3 regions of the Dyella soli genome follow, and region 2 is predicted to be linked to each of the others. Evidence: riboswitches for the same ligand, from Rfam matches in the RefSeq annotation. Region 2 holds a riboswitch; each other region holds the start of a gene.
What was found. Region 2 has a riboswitch for cobalamin ahead of btuB (TonB-dependent vitamin B12 receptor). Riboswitches for the same ligand answer to the same signal wherever they lie in the genome.

Region 1 (5,133 bases), on a different contig from region 2:
GTTGTTCGACACGATGGTGTCGCCGGTGGCGAAGAAGGCCACCAGCCGATGGATCAGATGGCGATCGGCATCCGACATCTTCGACTTGAGGTCGGTCACGTCCAGCGAGAAATCCACCTCCTCGACGGTCCAGGTGTTCTTGATCGCGTTGCGGTACATCTCGTAGAACTCGGGATAGCGCATCGGGCGCAGGGTGAGTTCGAAGCCGGGATCGAGGATGTGCGGGTTGCGGGTGGTTTCGGCGGACATGAAGTTCCTCGTGGTTGCCGCGCGCCTGAGCGCCGAGCATTTGTCTTTTTGCACGTCATTCCCGCGAAAGCGGGAATCCAGCGGCTTCCCTCAATGCGCCGAAACGTGTCGGAAAGAGTCGCTGGATCCCCGCTTTCGCGGGGATGACGATCGAGTTGGGTTTTGGCCGGGAGCAAGCTCGGGCGTAAGCCATCTGGATCCCGTCCTTTGCGTATTCGTCAACCTTGCGTCTACATTCTGGCCAGCCGTCGAAACGGTAGCTTGTACACCGGCGTGACGTCGAACCTGGTCGCCCGGGTCTGGCAACATCAAAATGGCGTTGTGGAGGGTTTCAGCCATCGCTATCGCGTCCACAGATTGGTCTGGTACGAAGTGCACGAAACCATGGAGTCGGCCATCCGTCGCGAGAAAGCCATCAAGAAGTGGATGCGCGCGTGGAAAATTGAGCTTGTAGAAAGGTCCAATCCTTACTGGAACGATCTTTTCGACGGCATCCACTCTTGACCGTCATTCCTGCGAAAGCAGGAATCCAGTGCCTTCCGGTCACGCAAAAGCCACTGGATCCCCGCGTTCACGGGGACGCCTTACTGACATGCCTCGCAGTACTCCGGATTCTCCAGCGAGCAGAACACCGCCGCGGTCGCCTGTTCCTGATCGGCCGCTGGCGGCGCTGCCTTCGTTGCCGGGGCCGCCGACACCGTGGTCTTGGTGATCTTGGTGGCCGGGCGCGAGCGCAGGTAGTAGGTGGTCTTGATGCCCGACTTCCAGGCGTACATGTACATGGAGCTCAGCTGGCCGATGTTCGGGTTTTCCATGAACAGGTTCAGCGACTGGCTCTGGTCGATATAAGCGCCGCGCGCGGCGCCCAGGTCGATCAAGGCCTTCTGCGGCAGCTCCCACACGGTGCGGTAGACGCTACGCAGGCGTTCGGGAATCGACGCGATGCCCTGGATCGAACCCTCGGCCAGCTTGATGGCGTCGCGAATGTCGCTCGTCCACAGGCCCAGCGTCTTGAGCTCTTCGACCAGGTAGCGATTCACCACCAGGAAGTCGCCCGACAGCGTTTCGCGCTTGAACAGGTTGCTCACCTGCGGCTCGATGCATTCGTAGCAGCCGGCGATCGAGGCGATGGTGGCCGTCGGCGCGATGGCGATCAGCAGCGAGTTGCGCAGGCCCTTGGCTTTGATCGATTCGCGCAGTGCGTCCCAGCGTGCCTGGTCGTTCGGCTTGGCGTTGGACCAGTAGTCGAACTGCAACTCGCCATTGGCGGCGCGGCTTTCGGCGAAGCCCGGATGCGCACCATGCTCCATCGCCAGTTCGCTCGACTGCGACAGCGCGTTGAAATAGACCTCCTCGGCGATGCGCGTGGACAGCGCCAGCGCCTCGGCCGAGTCGAACGGCAGGCGTAGCTTGAAGAACACGTCCTGCAGGCCCATCACGCCCAGGCCGACCGGGCGCCACTTGCTGTTGGCGGTCCTGGCGGTGTCGATCGGGTAGAAGTTGAGGTCGATCACCCGATCGAGCTGACGCACGGCGGTGCGCACCGTGGCGGCGAGCTTGTCGAAGTCGAAGCGGCCGTCCACCACGTGGCGCGACAGGTTCACCGAACCGAGGTTGCACACCGCCGTTTCGTCGGCATTGGTGACTTCCAGGATCTCGGTGCACAGGTTCGACAGGTGGATGACGTTTTCCGCCTTCGCCGTCTGGTTGCTGGTGGCGTTGCTGCGGTCCTTGAAGGTCATCCAGCCGTTGCCGGTCTGCGCCAGCGTGCGCAGCATGCGGGCATACAGCTCGCGCGCCTTCACCTTCCTCACTGCCATGCCGCTGGCTTCTGCCTCGCGATAGGCACGCTCGAACGTCTCGCCCCAGCTGTCGACGAAGTGCGGTACCACCTTGGGATCGAACAGCGACCAGTCGCCGTCGCTCTCCACCCGGCGCATGAATTCGTCGGGGATCCAGTTGGCCAGGTTGAGGTTGTGGGTGCGACGCGCCTCGTCACCGGTGTTGTCGCGCAGCTCGAGGAATTCCTCTATGTCCGCGTGCCAGGGCTCCAGGTACACGCAGGCCGCGCCCTTGCGCTTGCCGCCCTGGTTCACCGCGGCGACCGAGGCGTCGAGCGTCTTCAGCCACGGCACCAGGCCGTTGGAATGGCCGTTGGTGCCCTTGATCAGCGAGCCGCGCGAACGCACGCGCGAGTAGGCCAGGCCGATGCCGCCGGCGAACTTGCTGAGCTTGGCCACGTCACCGTACTTCTCGTAGATCGACTCCAGCGAATCGGCCGGCGAGTCGAGCAGGAAGCACGAGCTGAGCTGTTCGTGCGCGGTGCCGGCGTTGAACAGCGTGGGCGAGCTGGCGATGTATTCCAGCGAGGAGAGCAGGCGATACAGCTCCAGCGTCTCGCCGATCTCGCTGCCGCCCAGCGCGCAGGCAATGCGCATGAAGAAGTGCTGCGGCGTCTCGATCACCTTGCGCAGCTGCGGATGACGCAACAGGTAGCGGTCGTACACCGTGCGCAGGCCGAAGTATTCGAAGCGGCGCGAGGCGTGCGGATCGATCGCGTCGTTGAGCTTGCGCGCATTGGTGGTCACGAAGTCGCGCAGGCGCGCGTTGAGGATGCCCAGCTCGGCGCCACGCGCGATCGACTGCGAGAAGCTCTGGATTTCCTGGCCGCTCACTTCCTTGTCGATGTACGCGCTCAGCAGGCGGGCGGCGAGCTGGCCGTACTCGGGTTCTTCCGCGGTGAGCGCGGCAGAGGTGCGGATGGACAGCTCGTCCAGTTCCTGGGTGGTGGCGCCGTCGTACAGGCCGCCAATGGTCTTCAGCGCCACGCGCAGCGGATCGACGCCGTGCAGGCCTTCGCTGCTGCGGGTCACCGCGCGCACGATCTTGTTGACGTCCACCACTTCCTGGCGGCCGTTGCGCTTGGTCACGCGCATCTGGCCGGGACTGTGTGGCGGGGTGAGCGTGAAGGGCGTATCCATACGGGGGGCTTCGGTCACGGCGGTCTCGGCGGGGAAAGCAGTAGCGTCCGCACGATCGTCATCACGTTCGCGCGAGGTGGTATCGATAGGTTGCATGGCGACTTCGCTCCAAGCGTGGTCATCAACCGCCTGCTCCCGCGCGCAGGGCTGAAACGATGCGGATGCCACGGACGGTCGAGCGGCCGGGCAGTCGCCCGTCGCGTCGACGCGCCTCCCCGCGGAAGCCGTCACCATTCATTGCAGCGTTCTGGCCGCAATGTGTCGGCAGGTCTTCGGACTCGCGGACTTTGGGTCTTGCGACCCGGCCTACTCGCTCCCGCTTCCCAGCCGCTGGGGGCCAGTGCGTTGATGGCTTTCGTTTCCGCTTACCGCTGCGGGGCAGTCCCGGATTCTCACCGGATTCCCTATTGAGCCAGTCCGACCGTGGGTCTGAGAGTGGCACCGACGAGGCACAACATATCGGGCCCCAACGAGCCGGTCAACCCAACAAGTTGTGGATAGGTCGGTGGATAAGCGGTTCTATCCGAGTCCCGGCAGGGACTTGCCGGCCGAGCAGGAAAATTTCTTGGCGGCCCCGGAGCTCAGGCCACCGGCGCCGGTTTGGCCAGCATCCGGGCGAACTCGGCGGCGAAGCGATGCACGTCGCCTGGCCAGCGCGCGGACAGGTAATTGCCGTCGCGCACCACGAAGGCCGGCCTGTCGTCGGCGTCGCTGTCGCGTACCAGGCCGGATGTCTTGCGGCGGTAGTGCGGGGCATCGCGCGGCACGTCGAGGAAATCGGCGGGCCGGGCCAGCGCGCGGGTCACTTCCTGCTGCACCGACATGTAGCCTGCCGGCTGTCCCGCGCCGTCCGGATAGGTGCGGTAGTAGTCGGGATCCCAGAAGCGGGTGACGCGCGTGAGCGACCAGGCGGATCGCTCCAACGCCCAGGTCAGCGCGGTGGTGCGTCGACCATGCAGCACCGAACGGCCGTCAGCGCCACGGCTGCGCGCGGCCAGCACCACGCCGTGGCAGATCGCGGCCACTGGTTTGTCGTCGGCGAAGCAGGCAGCCGTCACGCGCTGCAGCTGTTCGCTTTCCAGGTACGCGCGCACGCCGCGCGCGCAATGCCCGCCCGGCAACAGCAGGCCGTCGAAGCGCCCCGCATCGATCGCCTCCCAGGCGATGGGCGCGTTGAACGCCACATCCTTCACCAGCGCGCCGTGGTCGCGCCGTGCATCGGCATTCGCACGCAGCATCAAGCCGAACAGGCGCAGCTTGCGCAAACCGGGCATGAAGCCCCACGGGTCCAGCCCTTCACCACTCAGCATGATGGGATCGGCGCTCGCCACGCGGCCGTCCGGCGTGGCGAACGTCACGCGATGCCCCGCCTCGAGCAGGATGCGCCACGGCACGGCGACTTCGCTCGGGTCGAAGTCCTGGTGGGGCAGGGGAATCAGTACGTGGGCCATGGCACAGGCGTCCTCCGGTGTGGGCGCATGCTAGCGGATGGCGTCGTCGGCACGTGTTGCAGCTCACCGCGTATACAGGGCAAGCTCGGGCGTGGCCGTCCGGCCGTCCCGATCCATCGAGAAGCCCATGGGCCATCCGCTGCTGCTCGTCCAACTGCTGGTGATCATCGTGGTGTCGCGACTGATCGCCGCGATCGCGCGGCGCGTCGGCCAGCCCGCGGTGGTGGGCGAGATGCTGGCCGGCCTCGCGCTGGGACCGCTCGTGTTTGGCGCGCTCGCGCCCGGCTGGCAGCAGCGGCTGTTCCCGCTGGACAGCCTTGGCAACCTGCAGAGCCTGAGCACCCTGGGCCTGGTGCTGTTCATGGCGGTGGTGGGCGCGGAATTGCGCGTGCCGGCCAAGGCGCACGGTGGCCTGTTGCGTCCCGCGATGTGGATCGGCGGGCTGGCCATGC
Region 2 (5,133 bases):
CCGGGTAGATGAAACAGAACGCCGCATCGCGCGCGATCGCAATGCGCCGTCCGGCCAGCAATGAGACCGCAGGCGCCTCCGCTACGGCGGCAAACGCCACCGGCGGCGGCAATCCCGGCGCGGCGTGCGTGGCCCAGGCGTCTGCCAGCGCATCGAGCCTTGCATCGATATCGCCGAGCTCATCCGCCGGGACCAGACCCAGGTGACGCTCGGGCAAGGCGAGTGCAGTGTCGCGTGGCAAGGCACCCAACCAGTGCAGATCCGCCGGCAGGCTCTCGGCCAGCAACTGTGCGTGATAGGCACCGCCGATGCGATTGGCGGCCACGCCATACACCTGCAGGCCGTCGCGATACCTTGCCAGCCCCGTGGCGACGGCGCCGAATGTCTGCGCCATCGCCGAGCCGTCGATGACGGCGAGCACCGGCAGCCCAAGGCGTTGCGCGAGGTCGGCGCTGGATTGGCCGCCGTCGAACAAGCCCATCACGCCCTCGACCAGGATCAGGTCGGCCTCGCCGGCGGCGTGATGCAGGCGCGCGCGCACGTCGTCCTCGCCACCCATCCACAGGTCGAGCTGATATACCGGCGCGCCGCTGGCGCGTTCCAGCAGCATCGGATCGAGAAAGTCGGGACCCGTCTTGAAGACGCGGACCCGTCGCCCGGCGCGCACGTGCCAGCGGGCCAGAGCGGCCGTCACGGACGTCTTGCCCTGGCCGGACGCCGGGGCGGAGATCAACAGGGCCGGGCAATGCCTGGCTTTGATTGTCATGGGCTCGACCTAGAGTTCAATGCCTTTCTGCGCCTTGATGCCGGCCTCGAAGGCATGCTTGACCAGCCGCATCTCGGTGACCGTGTCCGCCAGTGCCAGCAGCGCATCGGGCGCACCCCGCCCGGTGACCACGACATGCTGGGCGGGTGGTCGCGCGGCCAGTGCGTCGCACACCTGCGCCACTCCGACATAGCCCTTGACCAGCGCGATGTTGAGTTCGTCGAGCAACACGAAATCGTAGCGCGCGTCGGCCAGCATGCCGGCGGCCACCTGCCAGGCCGCCTGCGCCGCTCGGATGTCGCGCTCGCGGTCCTGGGTTTCCCAGGTGTAGCCCTCGCCCATCACGTGATAGTCGAGCTCGTCGGGAAAGCGCCGGAAGAACGCCTCCTCGCCCGTCGAAAAGCTGCCCTTGATGAACTGCACCACGCCGGCATGAAAACCATGGCCAAGCGACCGTGCCAGCATGCCGAAACCCGACGAACTCTTGCCCTTGCCGTTGCCCGTGTTCACCACCAGCACGCCTCGCTCGATGGTGGCGCGGGCGATCTTGCGGTCCACCAGTTCCTTCTTGCGCTGCATGCGCTCGCGATGCCGCTGCGCGGTCGCGTCGCCTTCGTCGCGTGGCTGGTCCGGCGTGTGGGTCATGCTCCAGCCTCCTCGGCGACGGGCACAGCGAATGTTGCCGTCATCAGCAGCACGAGGATCGTGGACAACAAGGCAAAACGGGGACCGGATCGTGCTTTCATCATGCGACTCCTGGCTCTGTGTCTCGGGTGGAGTGCGCCGGGCCGATCGAGCCGACCCGTCGCACACGCTTACTGCATCGGCTGATAACGAAGGGTCAGCATGACGTTGCGACCCGGCTGGTTGTAGTACCACGCGGTCTCATAGTCCTTGGCGAACGCGTTATTGAGTGCGAACTGCAGCTTCCAGTCGCGCGCGAACGCATAGGCGACGCGCAGGTCGGTGAGCGCATAGCCACCCAGCGGATGCGTGTTGGCCAGATCGTCATAGCGCCGGCCCGACACGTACCAGCTGCCACCGGCGCTGAAGGCGCCAAAGCTGCGGTCGACATCGACGCAGGCCATCTGGCGCGCGCGCCGCGGCAACAGGTTGCCGTCATAGCCGGCCGACTCGTCGCGCGGATCCAGCCAGGTTGCCGTGCCGGTCACCTGCCAGCCGACCAGCCGACCGCTCACCACCGCTTCCGCGCCGCGGATGCGGGCTTCTTCCACGTTGCCCGGCGCGCCGGTCGAGGCGTCGTAGGTGATCAGGTCGTCCACCTTGTTGCGGAACGCATTGAGCGACCAGTACCCCCAGCCATGGCTGCCACGCAGGCCGAGTTCGATGTTCTGCGAGGTTTCCGGCTTCAGGTCGGGATTGCCGTAGTACGGGTAGTACAGCTCATTGAAGGTCGGCGCCCGGAAGGCAGTGCCGTAGCTCGCGGTGACGCGCAGGGCTCGGGTGAAATCCCAGCCCCACAGCAGACTGCCGGTATTCCGGCCGCCAAACTGACTGTTGTCGTCGCGGCGCACGCTGGCCTGCAGCGACTGGCGGCCGAACACCTGCTGCCACTGTACGAACAGGCCGCGGTCGATGCGGCGGTCCTGCGCATAGCTGGTCGTGCTGTCCACGCCATCGCGTTGCCAGTCGTAGCCGGTGCTCAGCAGGCCGCCGCCAAGTCCGATATCCGCCTGCAGCGAACCGATGTCGCGATGCGTGTCGAACCGGTCCACGTAGACGCCGTGCAGATAGTCCTTGCTGAAGTCACCGCTGCTGCCGAAGCTCAGGCTAAGCGTGAAATCCTCGCGGGGACGGTAGTGCAGACGTCCGCCGACGACCTGTGTCGCGCTCTGGTCGGAATCGGTGTACGAGCCGTCATACCAGTTGTGGCCTTCACTGCGGAACAGCCGCATATCGGCATCCCAGTGTTCGTCGAAGCGATAGCCGCCCTGCGCGGTCAGCGCGTTGTTGCGGTAACCGTCATGGTCCGGCTGGTCGGCAAAACAGGCGGCACCGGCTTCGGCGGCGCCGACGCGGCAGGCATTGATCCCGTGCGTCTGCTCGTGCGACGCCTCCAAGGCATACCAGCCGTTGCCGTGCTGCCCGGCGATGCCGGCCGAACCTGCGAGATGGTCATAGCTGCCGACGCCCACGCTGAAGCTCGGCACGAAGGCGCCCTCGGGACGTCGCGTGAAAATCTGGATCACGCCGCCGATGGCCTCGGAGCCATAGAGGCTGGAGAACGGGCCGCGCACGATTTCGATGCGCTCGATCTGTTCGACTGGAATGTCCTGCAGCGCCGGCGTGCCGAGCGTGGCAGAGCCGATCTTGATGCCGTCGACCAGCACCAGCACGTGCTCGGACTCCGTGCCACGCAGGAACACGCTGGTTGCCTTGCCCGGACCGCCGTTGTTGGACAGCGCCATGCCCGGCGTACCGCGCAGCAAGTCGGCCAGCGAGGTGGGCTGCAGGCGCTCGATGTCGGCGCGATCGATCACGGTCACCGCCGACAGGGTCTGGTCCTGCGTCTGCGCCGTTCGCGTCGCGGTGACGACTACGCCGTTGAGGTCGGTGGCGGCGTCCGCAAAGACGGGAGAAAACACGCACAACAAGGCCGCCGACAACAAGCTTCGACGGACACCAAACGTCTGGATCAACACTGCATGGCTCCTTCTACCGCGCCTGCCCGCGCGGAATGCATGGAAGAAGACAGGCGGAAGGAGAGATGGCGGCCATGCCAGGGGCATGACATCCACGACATTGCCCACCGCATGCCTGGTCATGCCTCGAGGCCGGTCTCCGGGCTCGCGAACGAAGACATGGATGTCTTCCGGACCGACGCCTTCCCATGCACGTGGCACAGTGGCTTGATGTCGTCCCGGCGATCCCCGGGGGATCGCGGCTCGCCTACCGTTGCGGGGGCAGCTCCGGAATGGGCGCACAGGCGCTGCACCGGATTCCCGTTTCAACCACCGGCATACGGCCGGCGGTCACCTCAGGCGCAGGCATCGTAGCAGACCGGAATGATGCGGACGGTGGGTGTTGCTTAAGCCCCTCGCCCTTTGGCGACCCGAAGGGAGTCCCCGTGGGACCGGCACCTTCTCCCGGCGGGAGAAGGGTTCCTTCGATGAGCCTTGCCTTAGCCCCTCTCCCCTTGGGAGAGGGGTTGGGGTGAGGGTGCGGGGCTTGCGTAGCCTTCCAATCTCACGCTCCGCCCGAACCCTCATCCGCCTGCCGGCACCTTCTCCCGAGGGGAGAAGGGTTCCTTCAATGGGACTTGCCGTAACCCCTCTCCCTGCGGCGACCCGAAGGTAGTCCCTGTGGGAGAGAGGGGTTGGGGTGAGGGTACGGGGCTTGCGCAGCCTTGCACTAGCGCGAAACGAGCGCCCCGCATTCTCAACATCCCGCCATCACTGCTTGCGGAACGTCAGGTGCCCTTGCGCCGCCTCCACCACGATGGTGTCGCCCGGCGCGAAACGAGCTTCGAGGATCTCCCTGGCCAGCGGGTTCTCCAGCTGTTGCTGGATCGCCCGCTTGAGCGGACGCGCGCCATACACCGGATCGAAGCCCACATTGCCCAGCAGGTCGAGTGCCTTGTCGCCGATCTCCAGCTTCAGCTGGCGCTCGGCCAGGCGCTTCTCCAGATAGGCCAGCTGGATCTTCGCGATGGCGCGGATCTGGCCCTTGCCGAGCGGGCGGAACACCACCAGTTCGTCGAGGCGGTTGATGAACTCCGGCCGGAAGTGCGCCTGCACCACGCCCAGCACCGACGCCTTCATCTGCATGTAGTCGGCCTCGCTGTCGCCTGCCTGCTCCTGGATCATCTGCGAGCCGAGGTTGGAGGTCATCACGATGACGGTGTTGCGGAAATCCACCGTGCGGCCCTGGCCATCGGTGAGGCGACCGTCGTCGAGCACCTGAAGCAGGATGTTGAACACGTCCGGATGGGCCTTCTCCACTTCGTCCAGCAGGATCACGCTGTACGGACGGCGTCGCACGGCCTCGGTGAGATAGCCGCCTTCTTCATAACCGACGTACCCGGGGGGCGCGCCGATCAACCGGCTCACGGAGTGCTTCTCCATGAATTCGCTCATGTCGATGCGCACCATCGCATCCTGCGTGTCGAACAGGAACTCGGCCAGCGCCTTGCACAGTTCGGTCTTGCCCACGCCGGTGGGGCCAAGAAACAGGAATGAGCCGTAGGGCCGATTCGGATCGGACAGGCCGGCACGCGCACGACGGATCGCATCGGACACGGCACGCACGGCCTCTTCCTGCCCCACCACGCGCCGTTGCAGCGCGCCTTCCATGTGCAGCAGTTTTTCGCGCTCGCCCTCGAGCATCTTGCTGACCGGGATGCCGGT
Region 3 (5,133 bases), on a different contig from region 2:
CACAAGGCAGGCGCGCGCTTTGCGGTGTCGCCGGGCGTGTCGCCGGGGCTGCTCGACGCCGCCGACGACAGCGAGCTGCCTCTCTTGCCGGGCGTGGCCACGGCCGGTGAGGCCATGACCCTGCTGGAACGTGGCTATCACTACCTGAAGTTCTTCCCGGCGGTGCCTGCTGGCGGCACCAGGCTGCTCGGCGCCTGGGCCAGCCCGCTACCGCAGATCCGCTTCTGCCCCACCGGCGGCATCAGCCTGGCCAGCGCCCCGGAATTCTTGTCACTCCCCAACGTGGTCTGCGTCGGCGGCTCCTGGCTCACGCCGGCCGACAAGCTGCACAGCGGCGACTGGGCCGGCATCGAGCAGCTCGCACGCGAGGCGGCGGCGCTGCGCTGATCGGCGGCCCGCGCAGGAGGCCTGTTCGATCCCGGCTGCCCGGTTTCCCGCACCGGCCGGTCTCCCGGCCGCCGGTGGCGGACGCCCCGGTGCCTCCTACGGCCCTGAAATGTGATGTACATCACACTTTGCGTGCTAGGCTTCCCCGCCATTGAGGCTAACAGGCCTCCGCGCCGCGGCGACTGAGCTTCAACGCGGTGCGAGGGGACCCCCCGCAAGGGAATGCATGACCTCGTGCGGGAGTGCGGTGTGTCATGACCCAGGCCTCGGCGGTACCGGTCTTCCGGTATCGCGCCTTCATCAGTTACAGCCACCAGGACAAGTCCTGGGCCGACTGGCTGCACAAGGCACTGGAAACCTATCGGCTGCCCTCGCGCCTGGTCGGCACGCAGACGGCGGCGGGGACGATTCCGCGGCGACTCGCGCCGATCTTCCGCGACCGCGAGGAACTGGCCAGCGCCACCGACCTCGGCAGCAAGGTCAATGAGGCGCTGGAGCAATCGGCGAACCTGATCGTGATCTGCTCGCCGCGCTCGGCCAGCTCGCGCTGGGTCGAACAGGAGGTCCTCTCGTTCAAGCGGATGGGGCGCAGCGAGCACATCTTCTGCCTGATCGTCGACGGCGAGCCGCATGCGGCGGAATGCCCGGGACGCGAGGAGGAGGAATGCCTGGCACCGGCGCTGCGCTTCCGGGTGGATGCCGACGGCCAGCTGGGCACCGAGCGTACGGAGCCGATCGCCGCGGACGCGCGCGAGGGCAAGGACGGCCGCGGCAAGGCCAAGCTCAAGCTGATTGCAGGCATGCTCGACATCGGCTTCGACAGCCTCAGGCAGCGCGAACTGCAGCGGCGCAACCGCCGCCTCACCGCGATCACGGCGCTGGCCTTGTTCGTCACGGCGGTGACCACCACGCTGGCCATCGCGGCGATGTTTGCGCGCCATGCCGCGGTGGTGGCGCGCGTCGATGCCGAGGTGGCGCGCAACGACGCCGAGCGCAGGCAGAAGCAGGCCGAGGACCTGGTCGGCTTCATGCTCGGCGACCTCTACGACAAGCTCCACCAGGTCGAGCGCCTCGACATCATGGAATCGGTGAACGACAAGGCGATGTCGTATTTCGCCTCCCTGCCGACCAAGGATGTCACCGACCAGGCGCTCGCCCAGCGCGCCAAGGCGCTGGAGAAGATCGGCAGCGTGCGCCAGGACCAGGGTCACCTGCCCGAAGCGATGGCCGCGTACCAGGCTGCCTCGATACTCAGCGCCCGGCTGGCCAGGGAAGCACCGACCGACATGGCCAGGCAGCTGCAATATGCCCGCGCGCTGGCCTTCATCGGCACCACCCATTGGTTCCAGGGGCAGCTCGATGCGGCACAGCACAGCTTCGACGAGGCCAGGGACGTGCTGCTGCGCGCGCAACCCCATGCCCCGCACGACCTCGTGCTGAAGTTCGAACTCGAGATGCTGGACAACAATCTCGGCCACGTGCTCGAAGCGCACGGACGACTCGATGAGGCCAGGGCCCCGTACCAGAGCGCGCTCGAACTCTCGCGCCAGCTCGTTGCCGCCGACCCCCGGCGGCCGGAGTGGGCGGTCGAGCTCGGCGGCGCCCACAACAACCTCGGCAAGCTCGCCCTGCTGCACGGCGACCTGGGCACCGCCATCGCCGAATACAGCGCCGACGATGCGATCGAAGCGGAACTGGCGGCGCGCGACCCCAAGGACATCAGCCAGCGCGACGCCATGCTCACGGTACGCGCCATCCTGGGGCGCACGCTGGCGCTGGCGGGCGCGGACGAGCTCGGCATGCGCCACCTGCAACAGGCGGTCGACCTCGCCGCCGGGCTGGTGCGCGACAACCCGCACAACAGCAGCTTCCAGGAGGATTTCGCCCACTATGCGCAGCAACTGGCGCGGCTGAAGCGCCTCAACGGCGACCAGGCCGGAGCACGCGCGCTGATCGAATCCTCGTTGTCGACCCTCACCGCGCTGGTGGGGGAGAGCCCGACCGACATCGGACTGCAGCGCGAACTGGCCGAGGCACGCACGGAACAGGCGGCCCAGGCCCTCGCCGACGGCAGGCTGGCGCTGGCCCGGTCCCAGTTGCTGGCGGCACTGGGCACGCTCGACCGCCTGCTCGAGCACCAGCCCCACGATCGCGCCAACCTGCTCGCCACGATGGCCGCGCAACTGCTGCTGGCGCGCATCAGCACCGATCCGAACACCGCCAGGCAGTTGCGTCGCGCGATGGTGGCCGAAGCGCAGGCCCAGCCGAGCGGACAGGGCGATCCACGCCTCGTGGCCCTGCAGGTCGAGGCGCTGCTGGCCCTGGGTGCAAGGGCCGACGCGCAACCGCTGATCCAGCAGCTGTGGAGCAGCGGTTATCGCGACGCCGGGCTGCTCGCCGTGCTCAATCGCGAGCGCATCGCCTATCCGGTCAACGCAGCCTTCCAGAAGCAGCTGCTCGCGGCCAACGGCAGTGGCCGCCACTGATCCGCCCTGATCCGAAGCCAGGGGAAAACCAGGCCTCAAGCGGCAACAGGAACCCACCTCTCAGCGACAGGAGTTCACCATGAAGAACGACAGCGCAGACCACCTCGAACTGAAAGTCGAGCTGGAGCACGACCTACGCGACGGCGACGACCTGAACCTGCTCGTGATCAACAAGGGTGGCCACCACCACGCCTTCGACAAGGTCGCCAATACTGATCATGCGCATACGATCACCTGGACCCTCGCCGGCAACGCGGCGGGCGGTGAATTCTGCGCCCTGGACGACGAAGAAACCCCGGGCTTCCTGTGGCTGATGAAAACGCCGAGCGAAAAGATCTTCCACAAGCTCCAGCGCATCGGCAAGGACACGCTGACCATCCACAACCATCACCACGACAAGAGCAGCGAAGGCACCTGGCACTACCAGCTGTTCGCGCGCTTCGGCGACAAGGTCTACGGCGTGCCCCTGACCTACGCCTGCGGCAAGGCGAGCAGCCCCAATCCGACCATCAAGAACACCTGACCGGCGCCGGCCGCCCGCGCGCCACGCCGGGCGCGGGCGGGGCGCAACGGCGGCGTGCATTGCCGGGCCCCTGCCTGGCCACTAGAATCGCGCCCGTTTGGGTGTTCCGGGGCTCTTTGCCCGGAATGAAACGGGAAGCCGGTGCGCTGCAGCTGCAGCCCAAGCCGGCGCTGCCCCCGCAACGGTAGGCGAGTGATCCACCCGAGGGCGAAATGCCACTGTGCCAAGGGCACGGGAAGGCGCCCGACGGTGCATGCAGCAATGCATGCCACCCGCAAGCCCGGAGACCGGCCCGGACACGTAACGGTTGGCTCGCGGTGGGCGAGGCCGGACTTCGTGTCATGGCGCGTGTTTGCCTGCCGTCGTTCCGCTCTCCACGTGTGGCCGCCGTCCCATCACCAGGGGACGCGCGAGGGTGCGCGCCCGAAGGAACACGCATGAAGAAGACTCTGCTGGCAGCCGCGCTGCTGTCGTGCACGATGGCCGTCCAGGCCGCTGAAACCGATGCGGCGAAGTCGCTGTCCACGGTCATTGTCACCGCCACCCGCACGGCGATCACCACCGACGAGGCACTGTCATCGGTCACGGTGATCACGCGCACGGATATCGAACGGCTGCAGCCGGCATCCGTGCGCGACCTGCTGGTGGGCCTGCCCGGCGTGGCGTTTTCGCAGGCCGGCGGCATGGGCGAGCAAAGCTCGATGTTCCTGCGCGGCACCAATTCCACCCACGTGCTGGTGCTGATCGACGGCATCCGCATCGGCGCCGTGGGCGCGGGCCTGCCGGCCTTCGAGCAGATCCCGGTGGACCAGATCGAGCGCATCGAGGTCGTGCGCGGCCCGCGCTCGAGCCTGTACGGCGCCGATGCCATCGGCGGCGTGATCCAGATCTTCACCCGCCACGGCCAGCAGGACGGCGCGCTGTCGCCGTCGCTCAGCGCGTCGGCCGGCAGCCGCAGCTACATGGACGGCCACGCCGGGCTCAGCGGCGGCGATTCGCATGCCTGGTTCAACGTGGGCCTGGGCGGCCAGTACACCAGCGGCATCAATGCCTGTCGCGTGGGCGCGGCCGAAGCGGGCGCGGGCTGCTTCGCCGACGAACCGGACCACGACGCGTACCGCAACTGGAACGGCATGGCCAACGGCGGCTATCGCTGGGACAACGGCACCGAACTGTCGGCTACGTGGCTGCGCAGCAAGAACTTCGTCGAATACGACGGCAGCCCCTATGGCGGCAACCAGGCCGTGAACCAGCAGGAAGTCGCCGGTGCGCGCCTGGCCTTCACCCCGCTCGACGCCTGGAAGGTCACCCTCAGCGCCGGCCAGAGCCGCGACGATGCAGCCACGTACTACCAGGGCACCTACGACGATATCTTCGCCGGCGTGCAGACGTATTACCCGCGCACGCCGGTGGGCTTCGCCAATTCGCGCCGCAACCAGGCCTCGTGGCAGAACGACATCACGCTGGCGACCAACCAGCTGCTCACCGCCGGCGTCGACTACCAGCAGGAGCACATCGACAGCGATACCGGTTACCTGAAGAGTTCGCGCCAGGACACCGGCGTGTTCGCCCAGTACATGGGCACCTTCGGCCGCAACGAAGTGCAGCTGGCGGCGCGCCACGACCACAACGACCAGTTCGGCAATCACGCCACGGGCTCGGCCGCGTGGGGCTACGCCTTCGATCACGACCTGCGCCTGTCGGCGAGCTACGGTACGGCGTTCCATGCGCCGACCT

Region 1: it holds a riboswitch for cobalamin, as region 2 does, so the genes downstream of both, ACXU4B_RS17175 (ribonucleoside-diphosphate reductase subunit alpha) here and btuB (TonB-dependent vitamin B12 receptor) in region 2, are expected to answer to the same signal.
Region 3: it holds a riboswitch for cobalamin, as region 2 does, so the genes downstream of both, btuB (TonB-dependent vitamin B12 receptor) here and btuB (TonB-dependent vitamin B12 receptor) in region 2, are expected to answer to the same signal.

Annotation. Positions count from the first base shown of each region.
Region 1 covers NZ_JBTFFU010000004.1:169,573-174,705, reverse strand. The annotation lists gene ACXU4B_RS17185 (ribonucleotide-diphosphate reductase subunit beta) at 1-249, opposite strand, end outside; gene ACXU4B_RS17180 (GIY-YIG nuclease family protein) at 457-753, shown strand; gene ACXU4B_RS17175 (ribonucleoside-diphosphate reductase subunit alpha) at 834-3,326, opposite strand; cobalamin riboswitch at 3,477-3,691, opposite strand; gene ACXU4B_RS17170 (type 1 glutamine amidotransferase domain-containing protein) at 3,812-4,681, opposite strand; gene ACXU4B_RS17165 (cation:proton antiporter) at 4,809-5,133, shown strand, end outside.
Region 2 covers NZ_JBTFFU010000002.1:554,149-559,281, reverse strand. The annotation lists gene ACXU4B_RS12920 (cobyrinate a,c-diamide synthase) at 1-766, opposite strand, end outside; gene cobO (cob(I)yrinic acid a,c-diamide adenosyltransferase) at 776-1,411, opposite strand; gene btuB (TonB-dependent vitamin B12 receptor) at 1,582-3,429, opposite strand; cobalamin riboswitch at 3,543-3,782, opposite strand; gene clpB (ATP-dependent chaperone ClpB) at 4,180-5,133, opposite strand, start outside.
Region 3 covers NZ_JBTFFU010000003.1:194,396-199,528, reverse strand. The annotation lists gene eda (bifunctional 4-hydroxy-2-oxoglutarate aldolase/2-dehydro-3-deoxy-phosphogluconate aldolase) at 1-387, shown strand, start outside; gene ACXU4B_RS15190 (TIR domain-containing protein) at 642-2,873, shown strand; gene ACXU4B_RS15185 (hypothetical protein) at 2,953-3,396, shown strand; cobalamin riboswitch at 3,479-3,706, shown strand; gene btuB (TonB-dependent vitamin B12 receptor) at 3,834-5,133, shown strand, end outside.